One region of the Vibrio sp. 10N.261.46.E11 genome, then DNA from elsewhere that is predicted to be linked to it. Evidence: predicted binding sites of a transcription regulator. Region 1 holds the regulator's gene; each other region holds the start of a gene.

Region 1 (7,506 bases):
CCATTGCCCAAGTGTTTGGTGGTGAAGTGGTGAGAGCCAGACAAGTGATGCACGGTAAAACCTCTCCGATACGCCACAATGGCAAGAGTGTTTTTCAGGGATTGAACAACCCATTGACCGTGACACGTTACCATTCTCTAGTGGTGAAAAATGGCACGCTACCAGATTGCTTTGAACTGACGTCTTGGACGGAGTTTGAAGATGGCAGCATGGATGAGATCATGGGTTATCAACACAAAACCTTGCCGATTGATGCGGTGCAATTTCACCCTGAATCGATTAAAACAGAGCAAGGACACCAGCTTCTCGCTAACTTCCTAGCACGCTGAGTGTTTAAATTTGACCCTTTCTCCGCCTAAATAAGCCAGTTAAACCTGTCAGCCCATTCGTTAAGCGTTTAAATTCGGGCTTTACGCGCCTCTCTCCCTCTGACGCCGATCACTTTTTATAACATTTCTCTCTCGCTTCGCTAAGTTTTTAGCCTATGCAAAATTATTCGCGTTATTTCCTCTCGAACCCTATATACCGCTGTGCCAGTAAGGCTTTGCTATTACTAGTCATACGTTTAGGTAAAAAAAGCTTCATAAAACAGATTAATTGATGCATAAATAGTCATAGGTAGTGACGTTTAGCTGGTTGTTAGGGATGGCTAAAGAATAATCTACTATTGAAAAGGTTAATTAAATGTAAATATAATGCTGCGGCGGGATTATGGCGAGAGAAAATATCTTTGTCTCACTTATGAACCAGTACGCTTATTTGCGAAGCTTGCGGTATCGAGAAGGAATGTACGATGACAGTGGAAAAAAAAGTAGAACGTAGTCTGTTTAATGAGGTGATGGTGCCTTGTTATAACCCAATGGAAATGATCCCGGTAAAAGGGGAAGGCGCACGCGTTTGGGACCAACAAGGCCGAGAGTATATCGACTTTGCTGGTGGTATCGCTGTGAGCTGTTTGGGTCACTGTCACCCAGCAATGGTTAACGCAGTTACTGAGCAAGCAAACAAGATTTGGCATTTAAGTAATGTCATGACCAACGAACCTGCACTGCGTCTAGCGAAGAAACTAACAGACGTATGTTTTGCAGAAAAAGTATTCTTTGCCAACTCTGGTGCTGAAGCGAACGAAGCCGCATTGAAGCTGGCTCGTCGTTGGGCTGCGGATGTTCACGGTCCTGAGAAATCTGAAATCATTGCATTCAAACAAGGTTTCCACGGTCGTACTTTCTTTACTGTAACTGTGGGTGGTCAAGAGGCTTACTCTGATGGCTTCGGTCCTAAACCGGGCGATGTAACTCACCTGCCTTACAACGATATTGCAGCACTAGAAGCGCACATCTCAGATCGCACATGTGCAATCATGATGGAACCTCTGCAAGGCGAGGGCGGTATCATCTCTCCAACATCTGAGTTTGTGAACACAGTTCGTGAACTGTGTGACAAACACAATGCACTGCTTATCTTTGATGAAGTACAAACCGGTAACGGCCGTACTGGTAACTTTTATGCTTACCAAGGTCTAGGTGTAACACCAGACATCTTGAGCACTGCTAAATCACTGGGTGGTGGTTTTCCTATTGGTGCAATGCTCACGACGACTGAATTAGCGACACATCTAAAAGTCGGTACGCATGGCTCTACTTACGGTGGTAACCCACTGGCGTGTGCTGTTGCAGAAGCGGTTGTTGATGTGGTTAGCCAACCTGAAACATTAGCTGGCGTGAAAGAGCGCGAAGCATTGTTTCGTGATGGTCTTGCTAAGATTAACGACAAGTACCAAATCTTCAGTGAAGTTCGTGGCAAAGGCCTACTACTAGGTGCTGCGCTTAACGAAGAGTGGCAAGGCCGTGCACGTGACGTATTAGTAGCAGCAGGCGAACAAGGCTTGATGGTACTGGTTGCTGGTGCAAACGTGGTTCGTTTCACGCCATCACTGGTTATTACTACACAAGAAATTGAAGAAGGCCTATCAAAACTAGACAAAGCAATCGCTACGCTAGTTTAGCCTGAGCGGCGTCATAGGAATGATCGCCAATAGAGCGATCCCATGACGTTCTGCTAAAGGCCCAAGCTTCTGGTTTTGGGCCTATTTTGCATCTGGAGGGAATATTGATGCTAGTTGTTCGCCCAATAAAATTATCTGATTACGATGCGCTGCATACTTGCGCGGTTGAATCTGGTCACGGATTCACATCTCTTCCTGTTAACGAAGAACTGTTAACTAACCGTATTACTCACTCTGAATACAGCTTTGCCAAACCAGACGTGACTGAACCCGGTGATGAAGGCTACCTAATGGTTGGCTTTGATACCGAAACGGGTGAAGTTGCAGGTACCACGGGTATCGAAGCCTCGATTGGCTGGGATGTACCGTTTTACTCTTATCACATCAGCAAGGTGGTTCATTCATCGCAAAAGCTTGGCGTTAATAACGTGGTTAAGCTACTGACTTTTGGTAATAACTACACCGGATGCAGTGAAATTTGCACGTTATTCTTGCGCCCTGACTTCCGTGGTGGTTTGAACGGTCGTTTGATGTCGAAGTGCCGATTCCTACTGATGGCTGAACACCCAGAGCGTTTCTCGAAAACAATTTTTGCTGAGATGCGGGGGGTATCGGATGCCGAAGGTAATTCTCCTTTCTGGCAATGGTTGCAAGAACACTTCTTCTCGATTGATTTCACACTTGCTGATTATCTAACCGGTATTGGTAAGAAAGGCTTCATTGCTGATCTTATGCCGAAGCTACCTATCTATGTGAACCTACTGAGCAAAGAAGCTCAGGCGGTGATCGGAGAGGTTCATGACAATACGCGCCCTGCACTTAAGTTGTTGGAACGTGAAGGTTTCACCAACCGTGGCTATGTCGATATCTTTGATGCGGGCCCAACGGTTGAGTGTGATTTAAGAAACATCGAATCTGTGCGTCATGCGATTAGAGCTCAGGTGAAAATTGCAGAGCACTCAAGCTCTAAAGACTTCCTAATTGGGAATACATCATTTGAGAACTTCCGCGCAGTAGCCGCGAAAGGCGCGTATGACCAAGCAAGCGACACAGTGATTTTATCATCTGAAGTAGCAAGCGCTCTTGAAGTAAAAGAAGGCGAATTCGTTCGTATGTTGGCTCAGTAAGAGCGGCGATTATCTGTCGAAGATTTTAAGGATAGAAGTATGACTCAGTGGATAGCAGGACAGTGGGTGGCAGGTCAAGGTGACGCCATGACATCAGTAAGCCCATACAACAACGAAGTAGTGTGGCAGGGTGATAGTGCAACACCAGCACAGGTTGAATCTGCAGTAGCAGCGGCTCGTGAAGCGTTTCTAGTTTGGAAAAAGTTGAGCTTTGCAGAGCGCGAAGCGATTGTGTTGAAGTTCGCGGAAAAAGTGAAAGAGAACAGCGAAGAGATCGCGCAAATTATCGCAAAAGAGACGGGTAAACCGATTTGGGAAACTCGCACTGAAGTGGGCGCGATGGCAGGCAAGATCGCCATCTCTATTCGTGCGTACCACGAACGTACTGGTGAAGCTTCGCGTGAAGCGGCAGGTAACCAAATCGTACTGCGTCATCGTCCATTAGGTGTTATGGCTGTATTTGGCCCTTACAACTTCCCAGGTCACCTACCTAACGGTCATATTGTTCCAGCTCTGCTATCGGGCAACACCGTAGTATTCAAGCCTTCAGAGCAGACACCTTGGACGGGTGAATTCGCAATGAAGCTATGGCAAGAAGCGGGTCTTCCTGCTGGCGTAATCAACCTAGTGCAAGGCGCTAAAGAGACAGGTATCGCACTGGCTGATGCTAAAGGTCTTGATGGCGTGCTATTTACGGGTAGTGCGAATACTGGTCATATCCTGCATCGTCAATTCGCGGGCCAACCGGGCAAGATGCTGGCACTAGAAATGGGCGGCAACAACCCTATGGTGATCAGCGACCAATACGGTGATGCAGACGCAACGGTATACACTATCATCCAATCGGCGTTCATCAGTGCGGGTCAGCGTTGTACATGTGCTCGTCGCTTGTATGTGCCTGTTGGCGAGAAGGGCGATCTGCTTCTAGATAAACTGGTCGCAGCTACGCAAAAGATTCGTGTCGATCAGCCATTCGCTGAACCTGCACCTTTCATGGGCCCTCAGATCTCTGAAGCTGCAGCTAAGTTCATTTTGGACGCGCAAGCTAATCTGCAATCGTTAGGTGGTGTCAGCCTAGTAGAAGCAAAAGCGGGTGAAGCGGCGTTTGTTTCTCCGGGCATTATCGATGCAACCAACATTGCTGAGTTGCCAGATGAAGAGTACTTCGGCCCATTGCTGCAAGTGGTTCGTTACCAATCGCTAGAGCAAGCCGTTGAAATGGCTAATGACACACGCTTTGGTTTGTCTGCTGGCCTAGTTTCAACCGACGATTCCGAATGGGAATACTTCGTTGACCATATCCGTGCGGGTATTGTTAACCGTAACCGCCAACTAACAGGCGCAAGTGGTGATGCACCATTTGGTGGCCCGGGTGCTTCAGGCAACCTACGCCCAAGTGCTTACTACGCGGCGGACTACTGTGCTTACCCAATGGCGTCAATGGAAGGTGGTGAAACCCAACTGCCAGCGACATTTAGCCCAGGTATTGAGCTGTAGTTTTGGTTCTTAAGCTTTAACTTGATGAATCATAAGCTTATGAGCTCTAGGTTCATGAGTAACAGATTCATTGATTGTGTAATAAGGAAGCGGTGTTATCGCTTCCTCTTTTCACCCACGTCCGACACCTAGATTGGGCGGTAGATAATAATAGAACAAGTATGTCACAGGCTGATGGCTGCTGACTCTATGTCCAGCCTCTCCCTTTCTAATCCAAATTACTAGCTTGCTAGAACCTCTGACAAGGAGTCACCATGACGCCCGATCTACTCTTTAAATCACTATGGGACGATTACATTCACAGGCTTTGTCCATCGGCTGAGAAAGTACATCACTTGCTGAAAGAAGACGAAGCCCTGATTAATGATCATATTGCACTGCGTACTTTCAATGTTGCACCGCTGGGGATTGAAACACTGGCCAAGCCTTTCCTTGAGTTAGGTTACAAGGCATGTGGCGATTACTTGTTTGAGAGCAAGAAGCTAGTGGCTAAGCATTACGAGCATCCAGATCCAAAACAACCAAAAGTGTTCATTAGTGAGTTGAAGGTCGAAGAGTGTTCAAGCGACTTACAACAGATCGTTGCTAAGTTGGTTGATCAAGTGGATGCTAGCAAACTGCAAGGTCATGAATTCTTGTTTGGTGGTCGTCTTTGGGATTTGAGCTTCGCAGATTTCCAAGTGCTAGCAAAAGAGAGTGAATACGCTTCTTGGCTAGCGGCTCATGGTTACGGTGCCAACCACTTTACGGTGAGCGTAAATCAACTTAACGCCTTTGATGAAGTACAGTCAGTGAATGACTATTTGAGCGAATCGGGTTTCACTATCAATGCATCTGGCGGCGAGGTGAAAGGCTCTCCAGAGGTCTTATTAGAGCAATCATCAACAATGGCAGACAAAGTCCCAGTTTCATTTGTTGAAGGTAATGAGATGATTCCTGGCGGCTTCTATGAGTTCGCTAAGCGTTATGCGATGGCCAATGGTGAGCTTTATACCGGATTTGTCGCGGCATCAGCTGACAAGATCTTTGAAAGCACCAATGGTTAAAGAAACATAAGAGCACGGGCTTTGCCCTAGAGGTGCGGGTACGCTTCGCATCGAGAGTGCTTACGTTTGGAAGTTGTAAGTGTCCCATTCGCATCTGCTCTCTAGCTCTTGAGAAAACAAAAAAGCCACCAAATTTGCATTTGGTGGCTTTCAAATTTTTGGCTCAGTTAATCGAGATTAACGAGTGCCGTATACCACGATAGTCTTACCGTGTGCAGAAATTAGGTTCTGCTCTTCTAGCATCTTCAAGATACGACCAACGGTCTCACGAGAACAACCAACAATCTGGCCAATCTCTTGACGAGTGATCTTGATTTGCATGCCGTCAGGGTGAGTCATTGCATCTGGCTGTTTTGCTAGGTTTAGTAGCGTTTGAGCGATACGACCTGTTACGTCAAGGAACGCTAAGTCACCAACCTTTTGGCTAGTTACTTGTAGACGGTTTGCCATTTGCGCTGAAAGGCGCATTAGGATATCTGGGTTCACTTGGATAAGTTGACGGAATTTCTTGAAAGAAATCTCAGCTACTTCACAAGGAGATTTTGCACGAACCCATGCAGTACGCTCTTGGTCTTCTTCGAACAAGCCAAGCTCACCGATGAAGTCGCCTTGGTTTAGGTAAGAAAGAATCATTTCCTTACCTTCTTCGTCTTTGATAAGAACTGCCACAGAACCTTTAACGATGTAGTACAAGGTTTCTGCCTTTTCACCAGCATGAATCAAAGTACTTTTTGAAGGGTACTTATGAATATGACAGTGTGAAAGGAACCACTCTAATGTTGGATCGGTTTGGGGTTTACCTAGAACCATAATATCTTACTTCCTCTGCAGGGTATGCTTGCCGCTTTCCATATTTTAGCTAAGCCTGAATTGACGTAGCTAGGATAAGAGCACTCGTTGAGCGCTGCAAGCTATCTTGTGTTTCGTTTAAGAATAGTATCCTTTTTCAGGTACTATTTCTTGATTTTAATCGTGACCAAGCTACGATTTTTTACGCAAAATTGTGCACATGATCACGGTATGAAAAGTAATCAACCAGAATGTTGTTTTGTTAGCCTATTTTCCCGGTTTCTATAAGTTGTTGCAGAATAGGCCTTACAATGAGCTCCATAGCAAAACTCATCTTGCCTCCTGGCACCACAAGTGTGTTATGACGTGACATAAATGAGCCGTCAATCATAGCCAACAAGTAAGGGAAATCGACGTTTTTGATGCCGCGCAACCGTATAACCACGAAGCTTTCGTCTAAACTTGGAATCCCTTTTGCATTCAGTGGATTCGATGTATCTACGGTAGGGACACGCTGAAAGTTGATATGAGTTCGCGAAAACTGCGGGGTAATGTAGTTAAGGTAATCATCCATTGAGCGAACAATAGAATCCATCACCGCTTCGCGAGAGTGACCACGATCGCGTGTGTCACGAACGAATTTCTGGATCCACTCCAAGTTTACGATAGGTACCATGCCGATAAGCAGATCGACGTGTTGAGAAACATTGATGTCACCATCGACCACGCCACCGTGAAGACCTTCGTAGAACATCACATCTGAGTTTTCAGGGATCTCTTGCCATGGCGTAAAGGTGCCGGGCATTTGGTTGTAAGGCACGGCTTCATCGAAGGTATGCAGATAGCTACGGACTTTTCCCGTGCCTTCATTGCCGTATTGACGGAAGAAATCTTCTAATGCACCAAAATCGTTAGCTTGTGGACCAAAGTAGCTGATGTGCTTACCTTGCTCGCGCGCCTTACGGATCTCGACATCCATCTCTGGTCGAGTGAAGCGATGGAAACTATCCCCTTCAACCCAAGCTGCCTTCACGTCCATCAT
Region 2 (7,506 bases), on a different contig from region 1:
GCAACACCCGTAATATGATGGTGAGAGCCTGGCAAGCGAGTGAGTACAGGCACTTTTAAGACTTCTTTAACTTTAAATACGTTAATCGCAAATAGTTGGCGACTATTTAAGCTAAATAACAAGAGTTCCAGACGGTTTTCACCGACGAGTTTAGTTCTCTGATCAACAGAATTTAAAACGCCAGACATACAACACCTTAGTGACAAATAATAACTGTGGCTACAATAGCCTAATTCGATAGGTTAAAGCAAAGCGCAAATACACAGATGCTTAAACTAAGTACAACAAATGCTGTTATACATAGTTTAAGTGCATGGAAAGGGGTCAAGGAAGGCTAAAAACGATAAAAAAAGGGTTAGCCTTCAATCACTTTCATTAACAATTGGCCGTCATATAAAGCTTGTTTAACAAGCGCAGCACCTGGCATGGTGGCTTGTTTATAGAATCGAGATTCCACCAGCTCTAAATCTTGATGGTAAACCGATAAACTCTGCTCTTCGATACACTTTTGAATCGCAGGATACAACACGCTTTTAGCCTGATTGATAACACCACCTATCAAAATTTTCTCTGGGTTGAAAAGGTTGATCACAATCGCTATCGCGGCACCTAAGTAACGACCTAACTGTTCAATCACTTCAACAGCCAGTGGATCACCATCAGCAGCAGCAGCGCAGATCTGTTCAATTGTGACATCTTCAAACGCCGTTAGTGATGATGCCTCGCCATTAGCCAGTCTTTCTTTGACTTGCTCACGGAGAGCCTGTGAACTCGCAACCGTTTCTAAACAGCCATGATTACCACAATGGCAAAGCTTGCCTTGTTTATCGATCTGAATATGACCCAGCTCACCGATGTTACCGTGGCGACCTTGCAATACTCGGCCGTCGAGAATGATCCCTGCGCCTACACCATGGTGAATCGAGAGCAAAACGGAATTATCGTTATCTTGAGAGTGACCAAACAGCTTCTCTGCTAGTGCCCACGCTCGGGTATCATTGGCAATAAAGACCGGTAGACCTGTTTCTTTGTAGATCTCAGGACCCAACGCTAAGTTTTTAACGTTGTAGTGTGGCATCTGCAACACAATTCCCTGCTCAGAATTCACAAGCCCCGGTAACGTAACCGCAATACTTGTTACCCTATCGAGTTGCTCGGCATAAGTTTGGAAAAACTCATCAATTTCATGCAGAAGACGCGCAAGTACATCGTCTTGGTCACGTTCATGAATATCAATCTTGGTATCGATAAGCACATCGCCGCCCAATTCATGGAGCGCGATCGTTAAGTATCCGCGACCAAGACGCATCGACAGAAACTGCCAACCTTCGTTATTGGTTTGCAGACCGACAGCAGGACGCCCACGAGTCGTGGCTTCTTGAACCGTCGTTTCATGAATAAGGTGAGCTTCAATGAGTTCACGGGTAATTTTAGTAATACTCGCCGGGGCCAACTCACTTTGCTTGGACAGATCGATACGAGAAATAGGACCTTTAAGGTCAATTAGTTTATATACACGACCAGCATTGACCTGTTTGATATGATCAATATGGCCCGGTTGAGCCATGTACATTTTACGCTCCAGAAATCATCAACGAGGTAATTTTTTTACTTTGCGAAGTAATTGTGAAGTCACTTGGTATATCGCCGTGACCCGTATCACGTATATACATGAATCTTTGTGTATCTAGTCAAATAGTTCGAGAAAAATTAGTACCTACATCGATAAATTGAGACTTAATTTTCTCAATGAAACATCGTTATTGAGCCCTGAATTCAATAATTAGATACAAATAAAGAAATATCCTCCTAGCTCCCAATAAATAATCAATTAATGCATATACTTAATTAAGGCGCGTTGACCTTTCGTGGTTAAACTTTGTTCGAGATAAAAGCGTTTTAATCGCGGCGAGGGAGAAGTAGCCTAGTCATTCTAAGCAAATCTCCCTCAACAAAGAGTAAAACGCTTTTTGCGGGGGCGCCCAGCCCGAACCCTTCGGGCAGCGTTTGCTGGTCATTTCTACTACGTTATCGGCTTCTCATGTAGGCTAGCTACACATCAAAGCCTCTGCCTTGTATAAATACCCAGCAACTCGCTGCAAAAATCAGCTCGAAAGATCAACACGCCCTAGTCTTTTAATAGATTACTTGGCCTCACTCTAGGAGTATTCATGACAGCCGAATTAAGAAAAACGAAAATCGTCACAACGCTAGGCCCTTCTACTGATAAAGGTAACGTGCTTGAAGAGATCATCAAAGCCGGTGCCAATGTCGTCCGTATGAACTTCTCTCACGGCACTAGCGACGACCATATACAACGTGCAGAAAATGTCCGAGCAATAGCCAAAAAACTTGGTACTCAGATCGCTATTCTCGGTGACTTACAAGGTCCCAAGATTCGAGTGTCAACATTCAAAGATGGCAAAATCCAACTTGCCGTTGGTGACCAATTTACTCTCGACAGTAGCCTTGGTTTAGGCGAAGGCAACCAACAAGCGGTCGGTCTTGATTATAAAGAATTACCTAACGACGTTTCAGCTAACGACATCCTGTTGCTCGACGATGGTCGTGTGCAGCTAAAAGTAACCGAAGTGGAGGGTTGTCGCGTTCATACCGAAGTCATCATTGGCGGCCCTCTCTCGAATAATAAAGGCATAAACAAGAAAGGCGGCGGCCTTTCCGCAGAAGCGCTGACAGAAAAAGACAAGCGCGACATCGTCACCGCCGCACAAATCAAAGTGGATTACCTCGCGGTGTCTTTCCCACGCAACGGCGAAGACATGCACTATGCTCGTCAGCTCGCACGAGAAGCTGGTTTAGAAGCTCACCTTGTAGCAAAAGTAGAGCGAGCAGAGACGGTAGCCACTGTTGAGAACATGGATGACATCATAATGGCCTCAGATGTTGTCATGGTGGCTCGTGGTGACCTCGGAGTCGAAATTGGCGACCCTGAGTTAGTCGGAGTACAAAAACAGCTTATACGCCGTGCTAGAGCGCTTAATCGAACGGTGATCACCGCAACCCAAATGATGGAATCGATGATTTCAGCGCCAATGCCAACCCGCGCCGAAGTCATGGACGTTGCCAATGCAGTACTTGATGGAACAGATGCGGTCATGCTTTCAGGTGAAACAGCTGCAGGTGATTACCCGGTCGAAACCGTAAAATCAATGGCTGAAGTATGTATTGGTGCTGAAAAGATGGCAGGTATTAACAACCAATCCAATTACCGTATTGATCGCACGTTTGTGACCGCTGAAGAAACCGTTTCGATGGCGACTATCTACTCGGCAAACCATATGGAAGGCATTAAAGGCGTAGTCACTCTCACTGAGTCAGGCCGCACTGCACTGATGATGTCTCGCCTAAGTGCTGACATGCCTATCTATGCGCTATCTCGTAACGAAGGAACACTTAATCGCTGCACCTTGTATCGAGGTGTGACACCTATCTACTTCGAGACAGAAGCCAAAGACAGTTTTGACATTGCCTTATCTACGCTCACCTGCCTAAAAGAGCAAGAGCATCTTAAGTTTGGTGATCTCGTGATCGTCACTCAAGGCGACATTATGGATGTGGCGGGGTCGACCAACTGTATGAGAATCTTGCCTGTCACCTAATGTTTGACCGTAAAGCGAAACGATTAGCATAATTTCAAAGACAAAAAAGGGTTATCGAACCAAGTTCAATAACCCTTTTTCATTTCAGTATATTCTTCGTTAATAACATCAACAATTAACGCCATTACTAGTCAACGACATGGTTACTAAAAATATAGTTACTAAAGATATAGTTAACTAACGGAATGCTAACTCATCAACTTCAAATATTATTAATCAACCTCAAGCATTACTTCTCAGCAGCAATGGAACCCAACTGTGGCATGTATGAACTGCGGGCATTTTCCGTAGAGGTATAAGTCTCTACAAATCGGTAACCCGCTTCTAACCCCAATTCGTAATCGTGCAGTAAATCTTCTTTGTTGCTCATTAATGAACTTGATTTCAGCGGTTTACTTGGGGCTATTTGCACGACAAATGCATCGTCTGGTGGAGAGTTCAAAAAATTCTGGGTCAATGAGTAAGTCTGGTAATGCACCATCAGCATATCCGCTAAACCGGAATCAAACTTATCACCAATCAAATGACTCAAACGATAGATATCATCAGCGCCGAATAACCATCGACCACCATTAAGCAGATCCAAATGTGATCTGTCGCGCTTCTGTTCTTTTGAGCTGAGGATTTGTTGTTGAAAGAAAGAGCTCCAATCGGTTTTCCACTGTTCCACTTTTTGTTGCCAATGACCTTGAACACTGTCAAAAGATTCGCGAAACCATTCCAGTTCTTCGGCTGATATCGGTTTGGGTGTTTTTAATCCCGTACTGTTAACTTGAACTTCAACCTGTTCCTCGAACGCTGGCTCAGTTCGAATTACAACAATGGAACGGGCTTGTTTACGCCATGCTTCTTGAACCGGGATACAAGCTGATACACCACCATCCACATAAGCATTGTCGCCAATAAAGATTTCATCATTGTATAAGCGAGGAATCGCACAGGTTGCAATCATCACTTTGTACCAGTCTTCACCCAATACTGGAAAGTAGTGATCTCGTAAGTCTTTAGAATCCGTGACGGCTGCATAGAAATGGCGATCGCCTAGTGTTTGTCGTCCTAAATCCAAATCAAGCTTGTATGGGTAAGCCATGATTTGTTCTAAGGCCCATTCTAATCCAAGGTTCTTTCTGTGTCGTATATAAGAAAAGAGATTGAAGAATTCAGGGGACGTTGTAAGGTCGAGAAGGAAAGAACGGCCAAGACCTTTATCACGGCACAGATAAGCACACAAATTAAGAGCACCTGCAGAGGTACCAAAAAACTCGTCGAAGGGGTCAAAATTAGAAAGAAGAAAGGCATCCAGCACTCCAGAAGTAAAAATACTTCTCTGTCCACCACCTTGAGCGACCAGTGCTGTTTTTCCAGCAATAAACTTAGCGTAATAGTCTAAGTCTATTGCTGTATCAATATTGGTTATAATCCCACTATTCATTATTCCCTGAGTATAAAAACCCAGCCTCGCAATAGATGGTATTAACTACCAATTGCAATAAAGCCAAATGAGAGAATGATTGCGTAGATAAACATTGTTATTTGTAGGGCATTTTTCAGATTATGGTCCATAGACACCTCTGGCTTATTATTAATTTGTCGAGTCTCTATTTAAGTACTATCAGGTGTGTGAAGTATCTTCAAGAATCGTCGAAATTAGTCGCACAATATTGATGTAACCATCACAATTAGTAAGTGTATGGATAAGGATATACTCATGAATAACAAAGCAAATATAATGGCACTGATTACGCTTCTCTCCGTTTCGAGCGTACATGCCTCGCCGGAGATCATCATTACTCCGATGGTGGGCTATACCGGCGGTGGCAGTGTCGAAGACCAGGACGGTAGAACCTATGATATGAAAGGGGCTGAAAACTACACCTTTGCGATTGAAACGCCATTTGAAAAAGGACGCATCGGCTTTTTCTATTCTAATCAAAGCTCTGAATTAGAAACGCTCAACCTAAGCTCCTCCATCCAATACCTGCACTTTCAAAGTAGCATTTACTACCCAGCTTCTTCTGTGTTGTCTGGTTATTTGGGATTAGGCCTTGGTGCTTCTTACGTCGATGTAGACTGGGCAAAAGATAAGTATGGGTTCTCAACCTCTATCTTTGGTGGTTTAGAGTACAAAGTTAGTGACCGATTAGCGCTAAACACACAACTACGTTGGTTAGGTACCGTTGTCGATAACGACACCTCCGGCGTTTGTAACATCCCAAGTAACGGGCAAGAGTGCATCATCCGCTTTGATACCGACTGGATGAACCAATTCCAAGCCAATGTCGGACTGAGTTTTACTTTCTAAGTATCAATGACCATAAGCATCTCATACCAATAGAACCTCGAATGATTGGATAGTTCAACTATAGAGTGTATGAATTTCAGTCATACGCTCTAGCTTTAAATAAAGTCACATAACCTAATAAATCTGAAAAAATTAGACATATAAACCAATCAGAAAACCCCAAACCAATTCATACCTCTAAAATAACCACCATTTAACATCTTAAATACCATAACCCCACAGTTATTAAACATATCTAATCTATTGCTTTAACCATGCTAACTAGGTAGGCTCATTACCACGCATCAGCTGAATATTTCAGGTTATGCAAACACACATCAAACAATTAAGAATTATCCGCTGAGTTCTCTAAACGCTAACAACATAATAATCTAAACTTTTGCTTATTAACGGAAGATACAATAAACAGTCAAGCCGTTTGCCTGTTTTAACTATCATCTCCTTACCAAGCGCAGCGTGACGAGAAGCTTCATACCTCAGGGAAGTTGTAAAGGAGTTAAATATGAAGCGAGAACAGTGGGGATCCCGAGCAGGATTTATCCTTGCCGCTGTAGGATCTGCTATTGGTTTAGGAAACATTTGGCGTTTTCCATATATGGCTTATGAAAATGGCGGCGGTGCTTTTTTCATTCCATATCTATTTGCCATGCTTACGGCTGGTATTCCATTTATGATCCTAGAGTTCAGTATGGGTCAAAAGTATCGTGGTTCTGCACCTGCAACCTTAGCGCGCATCAACTCAAAATTTGAGTGGCTTGGTTGGTTCCAAGTGTGTGTAGCGGCTGTCATCGCGGTCTACTATGTTGCCGTTATCGGTTGGGCAATATCATACTTCGGTATGTCATTTAATCAAAGCTGGGGAACAGACACTAACGCATTCTTCTTCAGTGAATATCTAGCTCTAGGTGATAACTCACCGACGAACCTAGGTAGCATCCAATGGGGCATCGCTGGCGCAATGTTACTCGCTTGGGCAATCACTTATGCAGCTATCGTGGGTGGTGTTAAAGCTGGTATCGAACGAGCTTCTAAAGTAATGATGCCAGTGTTGTTCATAATGGTGATTTTGCTTATCGGACGCATGGTTTTCCTTCCAGGTGCTCTAGATGGTGTGAACTACATGTTCGAACCTGATTTCAGCAAGATCTGGGACGTAAAAGTATGGGCTGCTGCTTATGGACAAATCTTCTTCACGTTAAGTATCGGTTTTGCGATCATGTTGGCTTACTCAAGCTATTTGCCAGAAAAATCAGATATCACGAACAACGCGTTCATGACGGTTCTTATCAACTGTGGTTTCTCAATTCTTGCGGGTATTATGATTTTCTCTGTTCTTGGCTACATGGCTCAAGAACAAGGTAAACCATTAACTGAAGTAGTATCAGCAGGCGTTGGCCTTGCGTTTGTTACGCTACCTGCTGCGATTAATTTACTTCCAGCACCGTATATTCTGGGTCCACTATTCTTCTTTGCACTTGTTGTGGCTGGTTTAAGCTCTCATATCTCAATTATGGAAGCAGTAACATCTGCAATTATGGACAAGCTGAACTGGAGCCGTAAAAAAGCAGCAAGTATTGTTATTGG
Region 3 (7,506 bases), on a different contig from region 1:
AAGTTTCTGTTGGTATCCGTGATCAGGTGTGAACGTTGTGCTTCACTCTTCAAGAACGCCAACGCTTCTTCCGCTTCTTCATATTGCTCAAGAATGATGTGAGATCTTACGATGTTTCGCCACTGAAGCTGGCAGAAGTGGTTGCTTGCCGATTCAGGTCGAACAGCCACATTTAACCAATCACGTATCGCCTCTTTATTGCCTTTTACTTGCCAAAAAAGAATCAAAGAAAGGGAAGCGTTCGCTGTCCAATCCACGTGGTAAGTTGATTGACGCAATAGGTGTTGAATTTGGTCAATAAACTTAGATGCTTTATCAATTTCACCGCGGCTCAGTGAAATACGAGCCAGCATTGAGTAGCTGTGCAGGTGCTTACTTGGCGAATGGTGACCAAGGATATCCAAGCCTTTGTAACAGCACTCTTCCGCTTCATCTAGTCGGTTCCAACACCAGAATATTTGCGCTCTAACACGCAGTAAGAATTCATGCAGAGGCACGTATTTTAGTTGGTGTTCTTCGATCAATTTGAACGCACTGTCTTGCAGCTCGAATGCCGCTTGAACGTAACCCTGTGCAATTAAAATCTCGCTCTGCTGTAGAATTGCCCAAAGCGCTTGGTGGTAAACTTGGTACTGGCGTGCAAGTTTTTCTGTTTGCTGCATCATTGGCAGTGCACGGCTTAAGTTGCCCATTACGTGATTGACTTCACCAACAACAGAGGTCGCAACAATACGACTACGATAAACGGTGGTGTTCAGCTGACTTAGCGAAAGCTCTGCCAATTCTAAGGCTTTTTCAGGTTCATTGCTGTTGATCGCAACTTGCGCGCGTAGCGCGTTGTATTGCCCTTGCTGCTGAGTATCGAGTTCAATATTTCGAGCTTGATATTGAGTTTCAGCCTCTTCCAATAATGTTCCTACTTGTTCGTAGCGGTGCTGACTTTGTGCTAGCCAAGCTCGTAGCATAGACAGTTTAGGGTCGCTATAGAGTTGATCCGTAGTCAGTTGCTTGATCGCCATCTCTAAAGAGGAAAGCTCACCTTGGTTGAACATCGGCCAACCGTGATCAGTCAGTATTTGAATGATCAGTTCTGGGTCTTCAGCGCGCTGTGCATGGCGTAGTGCTTGGTGTGGTGTGTCTTGTTTAATCCACGCCTTCGCGGCACTTCGGTGCAACTCTGCTTCTTGTTGAGGAATTCGAGCTTGACGCTCATGTGCCAAAAACTCACCAAACAGGTTATGGAAACGATACCAGTTCTTTTCGCCTTCAAGCGGATAGATGAATAAACCGAATCGATTTAATGATTCGATCATACCCAGTGCGTCTTCACGCTGCGTTAGCGCACAAACCAGTTCGTCGTTGAAGTGATCAAGCACTGAACACTGCATCAAGAACTGTCGAGTTTCTTGGTCTAACAGGTCGAAAACCTCTTCAACCAAATAGTCCCACAGGTGGGCTTGATTTAAGTGGGAGAAAGACTCCGCAGACTGTGCAAGCGTACGCTTTTGATGTTGAGCTTGCAGCGCAATAAGTTGAAGTGCAGAAGGCCAACCCTCTACATAGGTACAAATACTGTCTGCCGTTGTGTCATCAATACCATCGGCAACACGCTGATTAAAAAAGCGTGTGGTCTCTTCGGTATCAAAAGCCAGCGAGTCATTACCTAATTCGATCATTAAGTCTCGAACGCGAAGGTTTGCCGTACCTAGGGGTGGTGTACCACGACTGGTTACAACTAGCGTGAGATTGTCGGGCATGTGTTTGAGGAAAAAGCGCATTGCTTCTTGAATGTCATCATTGTTGACTAAATGGTAGTCGTCTAAAACAAGAAAACATTCATGATGATAGGCCGACATCTCGGCGAATACTTCGCTCAATAAAGAATGCAGCGATGAAAACTGTCGTTTCTCTGCCAGTTTTTGGGCATTGGGACAGGAATTTTGAGTCGCTTTATTGAGTGATTGGAGTAGGTAGTTGATAAAACGGAAGGCATCGTTGTCACTATCATCGATGCTGTACCAACCCACATTCGGCTTATCTAACAGCCACTGTGCAGCCATGGTGGTCTTGCCATAGCCCGCAGGAGAACGGAACAATACAAGCTTATAGCAATCTGCGTTTTGGAGCAGATCGAGAACCCTAGGTCGTAGGATTGCATTGTGTAAGCGGCCGGGACGAGTCAGTTTCGAAGGGATCCACATGTCGAAGTTTTTCACCTATTCCGTGGCCTATGTTCTGGGGATTCTAAAACCGTAAAAGAGTTGCCCAATCACATCTGCCTAATTACTTAAGTCTGTGCTTATGTTACGTGAAGAAAAATGGCACCGACTATGATTCTCCTCAGAAACCTTGCGGTCTTGCATGTTTTTGGCTTTCTACGCCCTTAATTTGAGACTTTGCTCACGTTGTGTGGTGGTTTGTGAATGTGACTTTGTTCGGTCTTACACTGAAATTTATGCAAAAGATGATATGTGGGAAATAATTTCGTGATCTCAAACTCAGATTTGCTAATCAGTTTATTCCGGTTAAATAAAACTCACATCAATTGAAGTTAAGTTATCGAACGGGAGCTTGTGATCTTAGTCACTCCAACTTTTTGTTCGAAGTTAGAACATGAGAGTCAGATCACTAACCTTACATCGGTACGCCCCCTACGCCCTCTCATCTACTCCTAGTTAGTCGTATTAACGGGAGGATGTTTAGTTAATGGTGACCATGCACGATATGTCACAGATGAATTAGAACTATTAAAAGCGAGATTTCTGAAATGAAACCAACTCAGCAAAAAACTTTCGATAAAGTGTCGTTCCAAGAAAGCGTTAAAAAGCATTTATCTGCAACTTACGCAACAACGATTGAAAACGCAGATAGCCGCGCATGGTACCTAGCAATGGGGCGTGCGCTAGCAGAATTGACAACATTTGATCTGCTAGAAACTGAAAATGATGAAAAAATCAAAAACGCGAAGAGCGTTAACTACCTTTCATTAGAGTTTTTGATTGGTCGTCTAACAGGTAACAACCTGATCAGCATGGGTCTGTACGAACAGATTACTCATGCAATGGAAGAGCTAGGCCAAAACCTAACTGACCTTCTAGAAGAAGAACGCGATCCATCGCTAGGTAATGGTGGTCTCGGTCGTCTTGCTGCTTGTTTCATGGATTCTTGTGCAGCTCAAGAGTACCCAACAGTAGGCTACGGTCTTCACTACGAATACGGCCTATTCAAACAGTCTTTCCAAGATGGTCGTCAACAAGAAGCACCAGACGCATGGCGTGGTGTTGAAGGTTACCCATGGGAAGTAGCTCGTCCAGAGCTAGCACAACACATTGGTTTTTACGGTCATGTAGAAGTTGAATTCATCGACGGTAAAGAAGTTCGTACTTGGGTTCCAGGTATGGAAGTAAAAGCAATGCCTTGGGATCTACCTATCGTAGGTTACGAGTCAAACACGGTTTACCCATTGCGTCTTTGGGAATGTCAGGCAATCGCACCATTCTCACTAGCAAGCTTTAACAACGGTGATTACTTCGAAGCGCAACACGCGCTAATCGATGCAGGTAACATCACTAAAGTACTTTACCCGAACGACAACCACGAGAAAGGTAAGACACTGCGTTTAATGCAGCAGTACTTCCACTCAGCAGCGTCAGTTCGCGATATTCTACGCCGCCACGAAGCCGCAGGTTTCTCTCTAGAAGATCTGCCTAAGCAAGAAACGATTCAGCTGAACGATACGCACCCAACGATTGCGATTCCTGAGCTAATGCGCATCCTAATCGACGAGAAAGGTCTATCTTGGGATCAAGCATGGGAAATCAGTGCACATACGTTCGCTTACACGAACCACACACTACTTCCAGAAGCGCTAGAGACTTGGTCTGAATCGCTGATCAACCGTCTTCTTCCACGTCACATGGAAATCATTTTTGAAATCAACCACCGCTTCATGCAAGAAGTTCGCAAGATGTGGCCTGGTGACGGTGAGAAACAAGCGAAGCTTTCTATCATCCAAGAAGGTTTCCACCGCATGGTTCGCATGGCAAACCTATGTGTGATTGGTTCTTACAAAGTAAATGGTGTAGCTGCACTTCACTCTCAACTTGTTAAGAAAGACTTGTTCCCAGAGTTCAACGAAATCTTCCCAGGTAAACTGACTAACGTAACGAACGGCATCACGCCACGTCGTTGGTTGAAGTTCTGTAACCCAGGTCTATCTAATCTAATCACAGGTAAGATTGGCTCTGAGTGGCCAGCAAAACTTGAGCAGCTAGAAGGCATCGCTAAGTTTGCAACAGATGCGAAATTCCAAAAAGAATTTATGGCTGTTAAGAAAGAAAACAAACAGCGTCTTGCGGATTGGGTTCAAGAGAACATGGGTATCGAGCTAGATACTAACGCTATCTTCGACGTTCAAATTAAGCGTCTGCACGAATACAAGCGTCAGCATCTAGATTTGCTACACATTCTGTCTCTGTACCACCGTATTCTTAACGAACCTGGTTTCGAGTGTGAGCCACGCGTATGTTTCTTCGCAGCGAAAGCAGCACCGGGTTACCACCTAGCGAAAGAGATTATCTTCGCGGTTAACAAGATTGCAGAGAAGATCAACAACGATCCTCGCATCGGTAACAAGCTGAAAGTGGTATTCATCCCTGACTACCGTGTAAGCATGGCTGAAATCATCATCCCTGCGGCAGACGTTTCTCAGCAAATCTCACTGGCTGGTAAAGAAGCTTCAGGTACGGGTAACATGAAGATGGCTCTAAACGGCGCTCTAACTATCGGTACGATGGATGGTGCAAACGTTGAGATTCGTGAAGAAGTTGGTGATGAAAACATCTACATCTTCGGCCTAGAAGTTGACGGTGTTGTTGCACTGAAAGCTCAGGGTTACAACCCATACGATTACTACAATGCAGACCCACTATTGAAAGCATCTCTAGATCTACTGACTGGCGATGAGTTCACTCCAGGTCAACCCGGTCTTCTACGTGCAACGTTTGATAGCCTACTAGACGGTGGTGACCCTTACCTATGTCTTGCTGACTTCGCATCTTATGTGAAAGCACACGAAGACATGGGCACACAATACAAAGACCAAGCTGGTTGGGCTAAGAAAGCGATTCTTAACACGGCATTGGTTGGTAAGTTCACATCAGACCGCTCAATTCGCGACTACGTGAACAACATTTGGAAACTTGAAGCGGTTAACCGTTAATAGTTGCAAAGTAGCCAAGGCAGTTTCTGCCTTGGCTCAATTAGCTTGTGAGCAAATAGACGGCTTATTCAGATAGCAATGCTTACAAACTGATTGTCACAAGCTAATTGATTAGTAAAAATTAAATAGACAACCCTACAAAAATTGAAAGCGTCAGAACGTTTTCGGAGAGAGCGATGAAAGAACAGACCGTATTAAAACAAGTCGCAGAAATGGCAAATATTGCCGATAGTTACGTTAGTGCGTGGGGCTATGAAGCACAAGTATCAGAAGAGACGATTACGTCTCTATTGGCTTCATTGGGCTACGATACAAGCAGCGATGATGCACTGCTTAAATCTGCAGAAAGAAAGCACAGAAAAGATGTATTAGACCCGGTTCTTGTCTTGCGTGACGGTGAGCCAGTAGAAGTGACACTCAATCTGGGTGTGAGTGCTCGTGAAAGTGAGTTCAGCTGGCGCTTAGAAACCGAGCAAGGAGAGGTACTTGAAGGCTATCTTCAATCTCAAGTCGTTCGTGACGAGCGTGCCGAGGGTGGCCCTTTAGTGTTTGCATTGCCAAGTGATTTGGCATGGGGTTATCACAAGCTCATTGTGAGTCGTAAGCGCCGTAAGAAACCTTACGAGATGACGTTGATTATTACGCCAAAAGCGTGCTTCAAGCAGTCACCTATTGAGCAAGGCAAAAAGCTTTGGGGACCAAGTGTTCAACTGTACACGCTAAGAACTCAGCACAACTGGGGTATTGGTGATTTCGGTGACCTAAAACAGCTTGTTTCGGATATCGCGTCTCGCGGTGGTGACTTTGTTGGTCTAAACCCCATTCACTCACTGTTCCCTGCGAACCCGGAAGGTGCGAGCCCATACAGCCCGTCTTCACGTCGTTGGTTGAACGTCTTATACATTGATGTGAGTTCAGTTCCTGAGTTCGCATTAAGCGCGGAAGCGCAACAAACGGTAGGCAGCGCCGAGTTCCAGCAGCGCCTACAGAAAGCTCGTGAAGCGCACTGGGTGAATTACACTGAAGTGTCTGAGCTGAAGATGAGCATCTTACCTCTGTTATTCGCAGAATTTAAGACTCGTCATCTAGACAAAAACAGCGACCGCGCACAAGCGTTCTTAGCGTTCGTTGAAGAGGGCGGTGAAAGCCTGATGCATCAAGCGGCGTTTGATGCTCTACATGGTGAACTACACGCTGAAGATTCAGGTATGTGGGGCTGGCCTGTATTCCCAGAGAAATTCCGTACATTTGAAAGCCCAGCAACACAGAAATACATCAAAGATAACCTAGATCAAGTGCATCTATACATGTACCTGCAATGGTTAGCTGATTGCCAAATCAACGATGCACAGTCTCTGGCTGAAGAGAAAGGCATGGCGGTTGGCCTGTACCGTGACTTAGCGGTAGGCGTTGCAGATTCTGGCAGCGAGACATGGGCTGATGAAGGCAACTTAGTGATGGATGCGAGCATTGGTGCTCCACCGGATATTCTTGGTCCTCTAGGCCAAAACTGGGGCTTACCGCCACTTAACCCAGAAGTACTTCAAGAAACAAGCTACGACGCTTACATCAAATTGCTTCGTGCCAACATGAAGCACTGTGGTGCATTGCGTATTGACCATGTTTTAGGTCTGCTGCGCTTATGGTGGATTCCAAAAGGTGAAAACGCAACGAAAGGCGCGTACATCTACTACCCAGTACAAGACATGCTGTCGATTCTGGCACTTGAATCTCACCGTTACCAATGTAGCGTTATCGGTGAAGACTTAGGGACAGTGCCAGATGAGATCGTAGACATCCTTGCTGATGCTGGCGTGCATTCTTACAAAGTATTCTTCTTCGAAACATCAGAAAATGACGGTGGTTTTATTTCTCCGAAGCACTACGCGTCACAATCGATGGCGGCACTGTGTACTCACGACATGCCAACGCTTCGCGGCTTCTGGCACTGTGATGACTTGAAAATGGGTCAAGAGATAGGGTTATACCCAGACGCACAACAGCTAGAGACCTTGTTCGATAACCGCTTGGAATGTAAGCAAGGTATCTTAGACTCAGTGGCATGGCACGGCTTCCTACCTGAAGGTGTGGGGCGCGATGCAAGCCAAGTACCAATGGATTCTTACCTTGCGGAAGCACTTCAACTACACGTTGCGGCTGGTGGCTCAACATTGCTAAGTGTTCAATTGGAAGATTGGCTGGAAATGGATAAGCCAGTAAACATCCCTGGTACGGTCGATGAGTACCCTAACTGGCGTCGTAAACTATCAATGAACTTGGACGAA
Region 4 (7,506 bases), on a different contig from region 1:
GGCTCATTTGGCTCATATCACCCGACAAAAACCGACAACGCTCTTCTGTATAGCTCTGCTTCGCCTTCTTTAAAAAGCCTGCGTGTTGGTCAACGCCGGTGTAAGATTGAATGCGATAGATGCTGTCGAGCAGCTCGAACAGCTCGCCATAGCCACAACCTAAATCTAAAATACTCTTCTTTTCGAAGTCAGCCGAACGAGCAATCACTTCAAAGCGACATAATTGGCTCTCTTCGCTGGTCCACCCTAAAGCTTTAGCCTTATCGCCATTCGAGCGGTTAGCCTGCTTTCGATGATAGCAATACACTTTCCAACGATCGAGCCAGTGCATTCAAACAAATCTCACTTCAATGAACATTAGTTCGCCTCAATAAACTTAGACGTTAGAATTTGAAGAGAAGAGTCCACCGATCTTATAACCAATCGCATAACAAACCACAGCAATCGTCACAAACACCAATGCCGAGAAGAAGTACGCCACCGATGCCGCTACGCCAGTGCCCCATACGACGCTAAACACCAAACCGAGATAAGCCTCTTTCGGCCATTGAGAGATAGGAAACTGAGTACCACCAGCAATAAGATAAACCATCGCAAACAAGCCGATAAAGGCGGTGATAAGACCGATGAGAACGCGCATATTCATGGGAAGACCCTTGATTAATTGGACTTGGTTACCGTTATTCTTAATCGCAACCTAATGATATTTAATTATATCGGATAAAACAGGCTTGCTCTATTACTCTTCCGAGTGAGCCTGATACACCACAGAGCAATGAAAGTGGAGGTTTGAATCTGAATCAACTTAATCAACTTAATCAACTTAATCAACTTAATCAACAGGCACAAAAAAGCGGACACCTTCTTACGTAAACTCCGTAAGCAAGATACCCGCTTTTACTAAATTTAAGCGCTTTTATTGAATCTAACTATTTTACTGAATCTAGATTAAAGCAGGATGAAGATACCCGCTAAACATGCACTCATTAGGTTTGCTAGTGTACCAGCAGCTACCGCTTTCAAACCTAGGTTAGCGACTTCGGCGCGACGCTCTGGTGCCATAACACCGATTGAACCCAGTTGAATCGCAATCGAGCCAATGTTAGCAAAGCCACATAGAGCAAAAGTCACGATAACTTGGCTGTGTTCAGATAACAGCGCTTTGTTCTCAACGAAGTCGATGAAAGCAACAAACTCATTCATTACGATCTTCTGACCAATGTAAGAACCCGCCATTAATACTTCATCACTCGGGATACCAATCAGCCACGCTAGTGGTGAGAACAGGTAACCGAAGATAGCTTGCAGTGTAATGCCCGCAAAACCGAACGTTTCACCTAGGCTTTCTAGGCCAGTGTTGACCATCGCAATCACACTCACGAATGCAATCAACATTGTACCGACAGCAACGGCTACCTTCATACCGTTCATCGCGCCGCTTGCCAGTGCATCGATCACGTTGCTTTGGTCTGCTTTATCTAGCTCAATGTGGTCGTAGTCACTCGGCGTGCTGCGCTCAGGAACGATGATCTTCGCCATTAATAGGCTACCCGGAGCCGCCATGAAGCTTGCTGCGATAAGGTATTTAAGCTCAACACCCAATCCAGCATAACCACCAAGCACACTGCCGGCTACCGAAGCCATACCGCCCGCCATTACAGCAAACAATTCCGAACGAGTCATAGACTTTAAAAAAGGACGAATAAGAAGAGGAGACTCACCCTGAGAAAGGAAGATATTACCTGTAGCAACTAAAGATTCAGCTTTACTTGTACCCAGCAGTTTTTGCACCGCTCCGCCCAAGATTTGAATCACTTTTTGCATGACGCCTAAGTAATAAAGCGCAGAAATCAAAGCACTGAAGAAGATAATGATTGGAAGTACGCGAACCGCGAAAATGAAGCCTTCAGTAGCAAGGTCACCGAAAAGGAAAGCAATACCAGCGTCTGCAAAACCAAGCAGGCTAGAAACACCATTACTTAGGCTTGTTAACGCCAACTGTCCCCAAGGGAAATACAACACCAAGGCCGCAAAGCCGATTTGAAGTAATAGAGCACGAGAGACCGTTTTCCAGTTAATCGAAGAACGACTTTCAGATAGCAGGTACGCACAAGCAATCAGTGCAATAACACCGACAAGACCAAATAGAATATTCATAATGTGTCCTAGTAATCCTTAAAGAGTGAACATGAGCCAAACGAATGACATCAAAGGAATAGGACAAAGAACCGCAAGCAAAACGCTACGCGATGAAGGAGCTAACAGGGTTAGCGAATGTAACAACGAGTTGTTCATGTAAAAAATCACCTTATACAAGCAGTGGAACGTAGCTGGTCCGGTCCGTGGGGTCATTCACATATCCATGTGACGGCTTGTATTGGCTAAGCACCGGCTTAAAACCGGAAGAGAAGTATAAACAGTTAAGTGAGACTTTCATCACATTTTTTAACGCAAACGATCGCGCGGTCAAGGATTAAACAAAACGTATTGTTTGTCGTCGTTTTCGTGCATCAAAACTGTAAACAATCTGTAGGGAGTTGAATTTGTAATGTTAAGTCTGTAAGTGTGTGAGCGTAATCACTCAGTTAATTCTGTGTGATTCTTACTACTTTTCTGTGCTCTGCCTCATTTCCCGAGACTTCAAGATTCATCTTAAGTTTAGATGCGTATATACTTTGTGTGATCTCACCAAATAATTATCTATAAAATACCAATAGAGCTGATTAGATATAACAGCCATCGAGACTAAGAGAGGAAACACGTGAAGAAAATGGAAGCTCCGCACGACATGAACAATGGAGCTAGATTCAAAACAAATAGACACGGCTATGTGACAGTAGTTGAATATTATAATACCTATACTGTTATTGTCGCGTTTGAAAATACCGGAAATATCCGCGCTATCAGCGCGGCGAAATTACGTACAGGTCAACTTACCGATCGCTCTGTTGCGCCTGAGTCAATTATGATTGGTGAAAAGGTTGAATCGGTTAAACACGGGATATTAACCATTACTCAAGTTGAATCTGAAAATATTGTGGTACTGACCAATGCCAATAACGAAGAAATTAGAATGTTATTGCCCGCAGTACAAAAAATGAAAGATAAAACTGAAGACGTCGACAGTGAAAATGTTGCCTCGCAAAAACCTACTTCGCTTAGCCAGCTAACAAAAAGAAATAAAAAGACCAAAGACGTTAACAGCATGCTTAAGAAAATGCTTACTGACTACGGTCGATACGATTAATTCTCTGTTTTCTACAATAAAGCCTCTATAGATTTATATTCTGATATAAAAAATTAATTAAGCCCGCCTTTCTCAATAAAATACGTTGCATATTCGAGTGAAAAGTTAAATTTGATCAAAGTCTCACTCTGGATCTTTACTGCAAATTAACGAGATATCCATCACAATCTCATTTTAGCTTTGTGATGGAGATCTTATTGAAATCTCAATGTTTCCATTACTATGCTCCCACACAATAAGAGAACGCAGTTTCTCAACCCCTAAAATCCAATTGAGACAAATATTATGAAAAAGATTCTTGTAGTTTGCGGTAACGGCCTTGGTACTTCTCTAATGATGGAAATGGCAGTGAAAGAAGTCGCTAAGAAAATTGGTTTTGAAGCAGAAGTTGATCACGAAGATCTATCATCTGCAGCATCAAGCAATGCCGATATTTGGGTAGCAGCGACAGACGTTGCAAACCAACTAAAAGACGCTGGTAAAGAGAACATCATCAGCCTTAAAAATATTTTTGACAAAGCATCAATCGAAGAACAACTAAAAACTTTCATGTAAGGTCAAAATTATGCAAAACTTTTTCGAGTTCATGCTCGGCTTATTAAAAGAGCCAGCGATCATGGTAGGCTTAATTGCTTTCATTGGCCTAGTTGCTCAGAAAGCAGATATTTCTACCATTCTTAAAGGCACCATTAAAACCGTAATGGGTTTCCTAATTTTAGGTTTTGGTGCAGGTGCTCTTGTTGGCGCTCTAAATAACTTCTCAGTTGTATTTACTGAAGCATTCGGCGTAAGTGGTGTTATTCCAAATAACGAAGCAATTGTGGCACTAGCACAAGAAGCATTCGGCTACGAAATGGCACTTATTATGTTCTTTGCATTCGTTGTGAATATTTTATTGGCTCGTTTAACACCTTTAAAATATATTTTCTTAACGGGTCACCACACAATGTTCATGTCTATGCTGGTAGCAGTAATCCTGTCTACTGCGAACATTCAAGGCACGGCTCTAGTTGCGATTGGCTCGATCATTGTGGGTTCATTGATGGTTATCATGCCTGCACTTGCTCAAAAATACACAGAGAAAGTGATGGGTACCGATCAACTGGCGATGGGTCACTTCTCAACATTCTCATACTTAGTTTCTGGTTACATTGGAAGCAAGTTCGGTGACACGTCTAAATCTACAGAAGACATCAACGTACCAAAGAGCCTGATGTTCCTGCGTGATACACCTGTAGCAGTAGCAACAACAATGGCAATCTTCTTCATGTTTGCTTCTATTGTTGCTGGCGGTGACTTTGTTGAAACCGTTTCAAATGGTCAAAACTGGGTAGTGTTCACCTTCATGCAGTCTCTTGTATTTGCCGGCGGTGTTTACATCGTACTGCAAGGTGTAAAGATGCTGATTGCTGAAATCGTTCCTGCATTTAAAGGGATCTCTGACAAACTAGTACCGGGGGCAAAACCTGCTCTAGACTGCCCAATGGTATTCCCTGTAGCGCCAAACGCGGTACTTATCGGTTTCCTTTGTTCTTTCGCTGCTGGCCTACTAGCAATGGCAGTTCAAGGTGCTCTTGGCTGGACAATCATTGTAGCGGGCGTTGTTCCTCACTTCTTCGTAGGTGGTGCAGCGGGCGTTTACGGTAACGCAACTGGCGGTCTACGTGGTGCAATTCTAGGTTCATTCACGCAAGGTCTGTGTATCTCTTTCCTACCAATGCTACTACTTCCAGTACTGGGTGGCCTTGGGCTTGAAGCGACAACATTTGCTGACTTCGACTTCGGTGTGGTTGGTCTGATTCTAGGATGGATTGTTTCATGAGCCTATTCGATTTAATCGGTAACCAAGGCGTTATCATCAACTCTGAAGAGAACCTAACTGTTGATGCTGCGATTGATTTAACCTGTTCAACACTGTTAGCAAGCAAGAAAATTGAAGCAAGCTATGTTGAAGCTATCAAGCAAAAGCACAAAGACATCGGCGCGTACTATGTCCTAGCACCAAAGATTGCGATGCCTCATGCTCGTCCTGAAGATGGTGTGAACGAAGCATCACTGCAGGTAACAGTATTCAAAAAGGGTGTTGATTTAGAGTCGGAAGACAACGGTGACGTTTACCTTTCAATCACTCTGGCAGCGATGGACTCAGATAGCCATATCCATACTATTATGGCGCTATCAGAGTTGTTCCAAAATGATGATGACATTGATGCCATTATCGCAGCGGAAACAGAGCAAGAGATCATCGAGATCTTAAAGCGATACTAGTTACGCTAAAAACTGTTACTCCAGAGAAAAGCTATCAGACCGAGCCCTGCTCGGTCTTTTTTTACGCGTTTCAAATGACGATGCACCAGATGAACAAAGAGACATCCGCCAAAGAGTTTTTCAACTCAGAGCTTACTACTTAAGAGCTTTTCAACTGGGAGCTTCTCAACTAAAAGCATCTCAACTCAATAGTCGACAGACAAGAGCCCCTGGCTCCCTTAATGCATCCACGTTATAGCTAAGTACACGTCCGGCAGACGGCGCATGATAACGACGACATTCATTACCAAAAGCGTCGTATTGAATCGCCAAAAGATCATCTTGCTCTACGCTTTGTAAAAGCTCGACCTGAGGCAACACAAAGCCACCAATATCAGCGCGGATAGACACCACATTATTGCCCTCTATCCAATCTATACTCGGCAGTGGCTTTTTGTCTCGTAAACCTTCAGCATCAAGTATCTCGTAGTAAGAAAGAATATTAAAAACACCATCTACGGCTCGTTGAATCATGTCAGGTTGAGTAAATTTCCCCATCCCAACTTCCACGGTAATGCTCGGAATTCCACTTCGATTCCAGACCGTTTCAAGAATACCCGGATCGCCGGGATCATTAAGAACACAATCGGGCTGCATTAACCTCGCCATCTCCAAACATTGCTCTACTCGGTAATCAGCAAACACATAAAGTGGATACACGGCACCACGAGTTTGGGTATGCAGATCAACAGCAAATGTCGCGTTGTGTTTGAGTAAGCGATCCCACAGAGATGCGACGAATCGCTCCGCGGCTAAGCCGTGTGCATCCCCCGGAAAGAGTCGATTAAGGTTGGCAGGGCAAGAGCCCGGATCCGAAGAGATAAAATCGCGGCTGTGGTTAAGCAAGCCAGACAAATTCACAGTTGGTACAACTGTCACCGTGCCTTTTAATGTTTTGCCTACTAAATCTCGGATAATTTGCTGAGCAGCCAACACACCGTTTAGCTCATCACCGTGAATCCCGGCAGTGATCATCAACTTCGGGCCGTCTTGACTGCCTTTGAAAACAGAAACAGGCATGTTTTTAGGTTGTCCTAACCCATCACTGGTTACTTGAAACCAAAACTGATGCTCTCCAATCGGTAAGTCTTCAACATTTAAGGCGCCAATAACCTGCCTACCTTGTAAAACATCGCCTAAGTACTCTGTTTTCATCCAACGTCTCCATCTTGTTGAGCAAAATTTATTCTTTTCTAAGTTTTGGCATCATAGAGGATATCTTAATCAGTACAAACAGTTAATAAGATGAAGAAGCTCTAACCTCACCATAAGGTTCACCCATATCATTATCACCTCGCCCAAATAGAAACTTGAAAAAGTAACCGAATAAGGAAATATGAGTTGTATATCCATTCACAAACCACTCAGTTTCCTGAAATAAAAGTGCAATAAAATCAACACTTAAAAAGTTCCCTATTCACGAAAATGTAATTTTACAGAAATGAAAGCTTAATTTAGCTGCTCTAGATTAGTTTCATATCGAAACGGAGAGCGCATTGCTCACGGATTTTAAAATACAAGGTAAGTGATTATGAAAAAGGCAGTTCTAGCTTCTGCAGTGGTAGCGGCACTAGTTTCAGGTTCATCGTTAGCAGCAACGGTTTACAGCTCTGATGGTACAGAACTTAAAATTGGCGGTCGTGCAGAATTCCGTGGTGATTTCATTGGTTCTGGTGGTGCTGAAGTTGAAGGTTCAATGAAAGATAAAACTCGTTTCCGTTTAAACCTTGGTGGTAAAACAGAACTTACAGATACTGCAACGGCATTCGGTTTCTACGAAGCAGAGCAAGACACAGGTTCTGATAAGTTTGAAAACCGTTACATGTACGCAGGTGTTGATTTTGACGGCCAAGCCGTTTCTGTCGGTCGCCAAGATATGGCTTCAGTTATCGTATCTGACTTTACGGATATCACTGAGTTTTCTGGTGTGCAGCAAGCATTCGGTGCAGCTT

Evidence for each region. Region 1 encodes CRP, which controls carbon source genes, mostly activating them, when cyclic AMP is high. Its sites were predicted from a motif close to TGTGANNNNNNTCACA; they were not measured.
Region 2: the regulator CRP is predicted to act here: its motif matches at 1,649-1,664, upstream of AB4407_RS08370 (ROK family protein).
Region 3: the regulator CRP is predicted to act here: its motif matches at 2,573-2,588, upstream of AB4407_RS01280 (glycogen/starch/alpha-glucan phosphorylase).
Region 4: the regulator CRP is predicted to act here: its motif matches at 2,426-2,441, upstream of AB4407_RS01810 (NupC/NupG family nucleoside CNT transporter).

What each region holds. Positions count from the first base shown of each region.
Region 1 is NZ_JBFRQW010000031.1:16,804-24,309, reverse strand. Features, by position in the region: gene AB4407_RS10310 (aminodeoxychorismate/anthranilate synthase component II) at 1-329, shown strand, start outside; gene AB4407_RS10305 (aspartate aminotransferase family protein) at 794-2,005, shown strand; gene astA (arginine N-succinyltransferase) at 2,113-3,132, shown strand; gene astD (succinylglutamate-semialdehyde dehydrogenase) at 3,172-4,629, shown strand; gene AB4407_RS10290 (DUF1338 domain-containing protein) at 4,884-5,675, shown strand; gene crp (cAMP-activated global transcriptional regulator CRP) at 5,853-6,485, opposite strand; gene AB4407_RS10280 (phosphoribulokinase) at 6,727-7,506, opposite strand, start outside.
Region 2 is NZ_JBFRQW010000024.1:19,423-26,928, reverse strand. Features, by position in the region: gene AB4407_RS08375 (chemotaxis protein CheV) at 1-188, opposite strand, end outside; gene AB4407_RS08370 (ROK family protein) at 356-1,573, opposite strand; gene pyk (pyruvate kinase) at 2,172-3,620, shown strand; gene AB4407_RS08360 (patatin family protein) at 3,850-5,052, opposite strand; gene AB4407_RS08355 (YnhF family membrane protein) at 5,094-5,183, opposite strand; gene AB4407_RS08350 (porin family protein) at 5,329-5,922, shown strand; gene AB4407_RS08345 (sodium-dependent transporter) at 6,425-7,506, shown strand, end outside.
Region 3 is NZ_JBFRQW010000002.1:190,566-198,071, forward strand. Features, by position in the region: gene malT (HTH-type transcriptional regulator MalT) at 1-2,201, opposite strand, end outside; gene AB4407_RS01280 (glycogen/starch/alpha-glucan phosphorylase) at 2,768-5,221, shown strand; gene malQ (4-alpha-glucanotransferase) at 5,398-7,506, shown strand, end outside.
Region 4 is NZ_JBFRQW010000002.1:315,943-323,448, reverse strand. Features, by position in the region: gene AB4407_RS01820 (class I SAM-dependent methyltransferase) at 1-331, opposite strand, end outside; gene AB4407_RS01815 (hypothetical protein) at 377-646, opposite strand; gene AB4407_RS01810 (NupC/NupG family nucleoside CNT transporter) at 949-2,157, opposite strand; gene AB4407_RS01805 (hypothetical protein) at 2,771-3,247, shown strand; gene AB4407_RS01800 (PTS sugar transporter subunit IIB) at 3,533-3,802, shown strand; gene AB4407_RS01795 (PTS ascorbate transporter subunit IIC) at 3,813-5,069, shown strand; gene AB4407_RS01790 (PTS sugar transporter subunit IIA) at 5,066-5,515, shown strand; gene AB4407_RS01785 (succinylglutamate desuccinylase/aspartoacylase family protein) at 5,696-6,709, opposite strand; gene AB4407_RS01780 (porin) at 7,086-7,506, shown strand, end outside.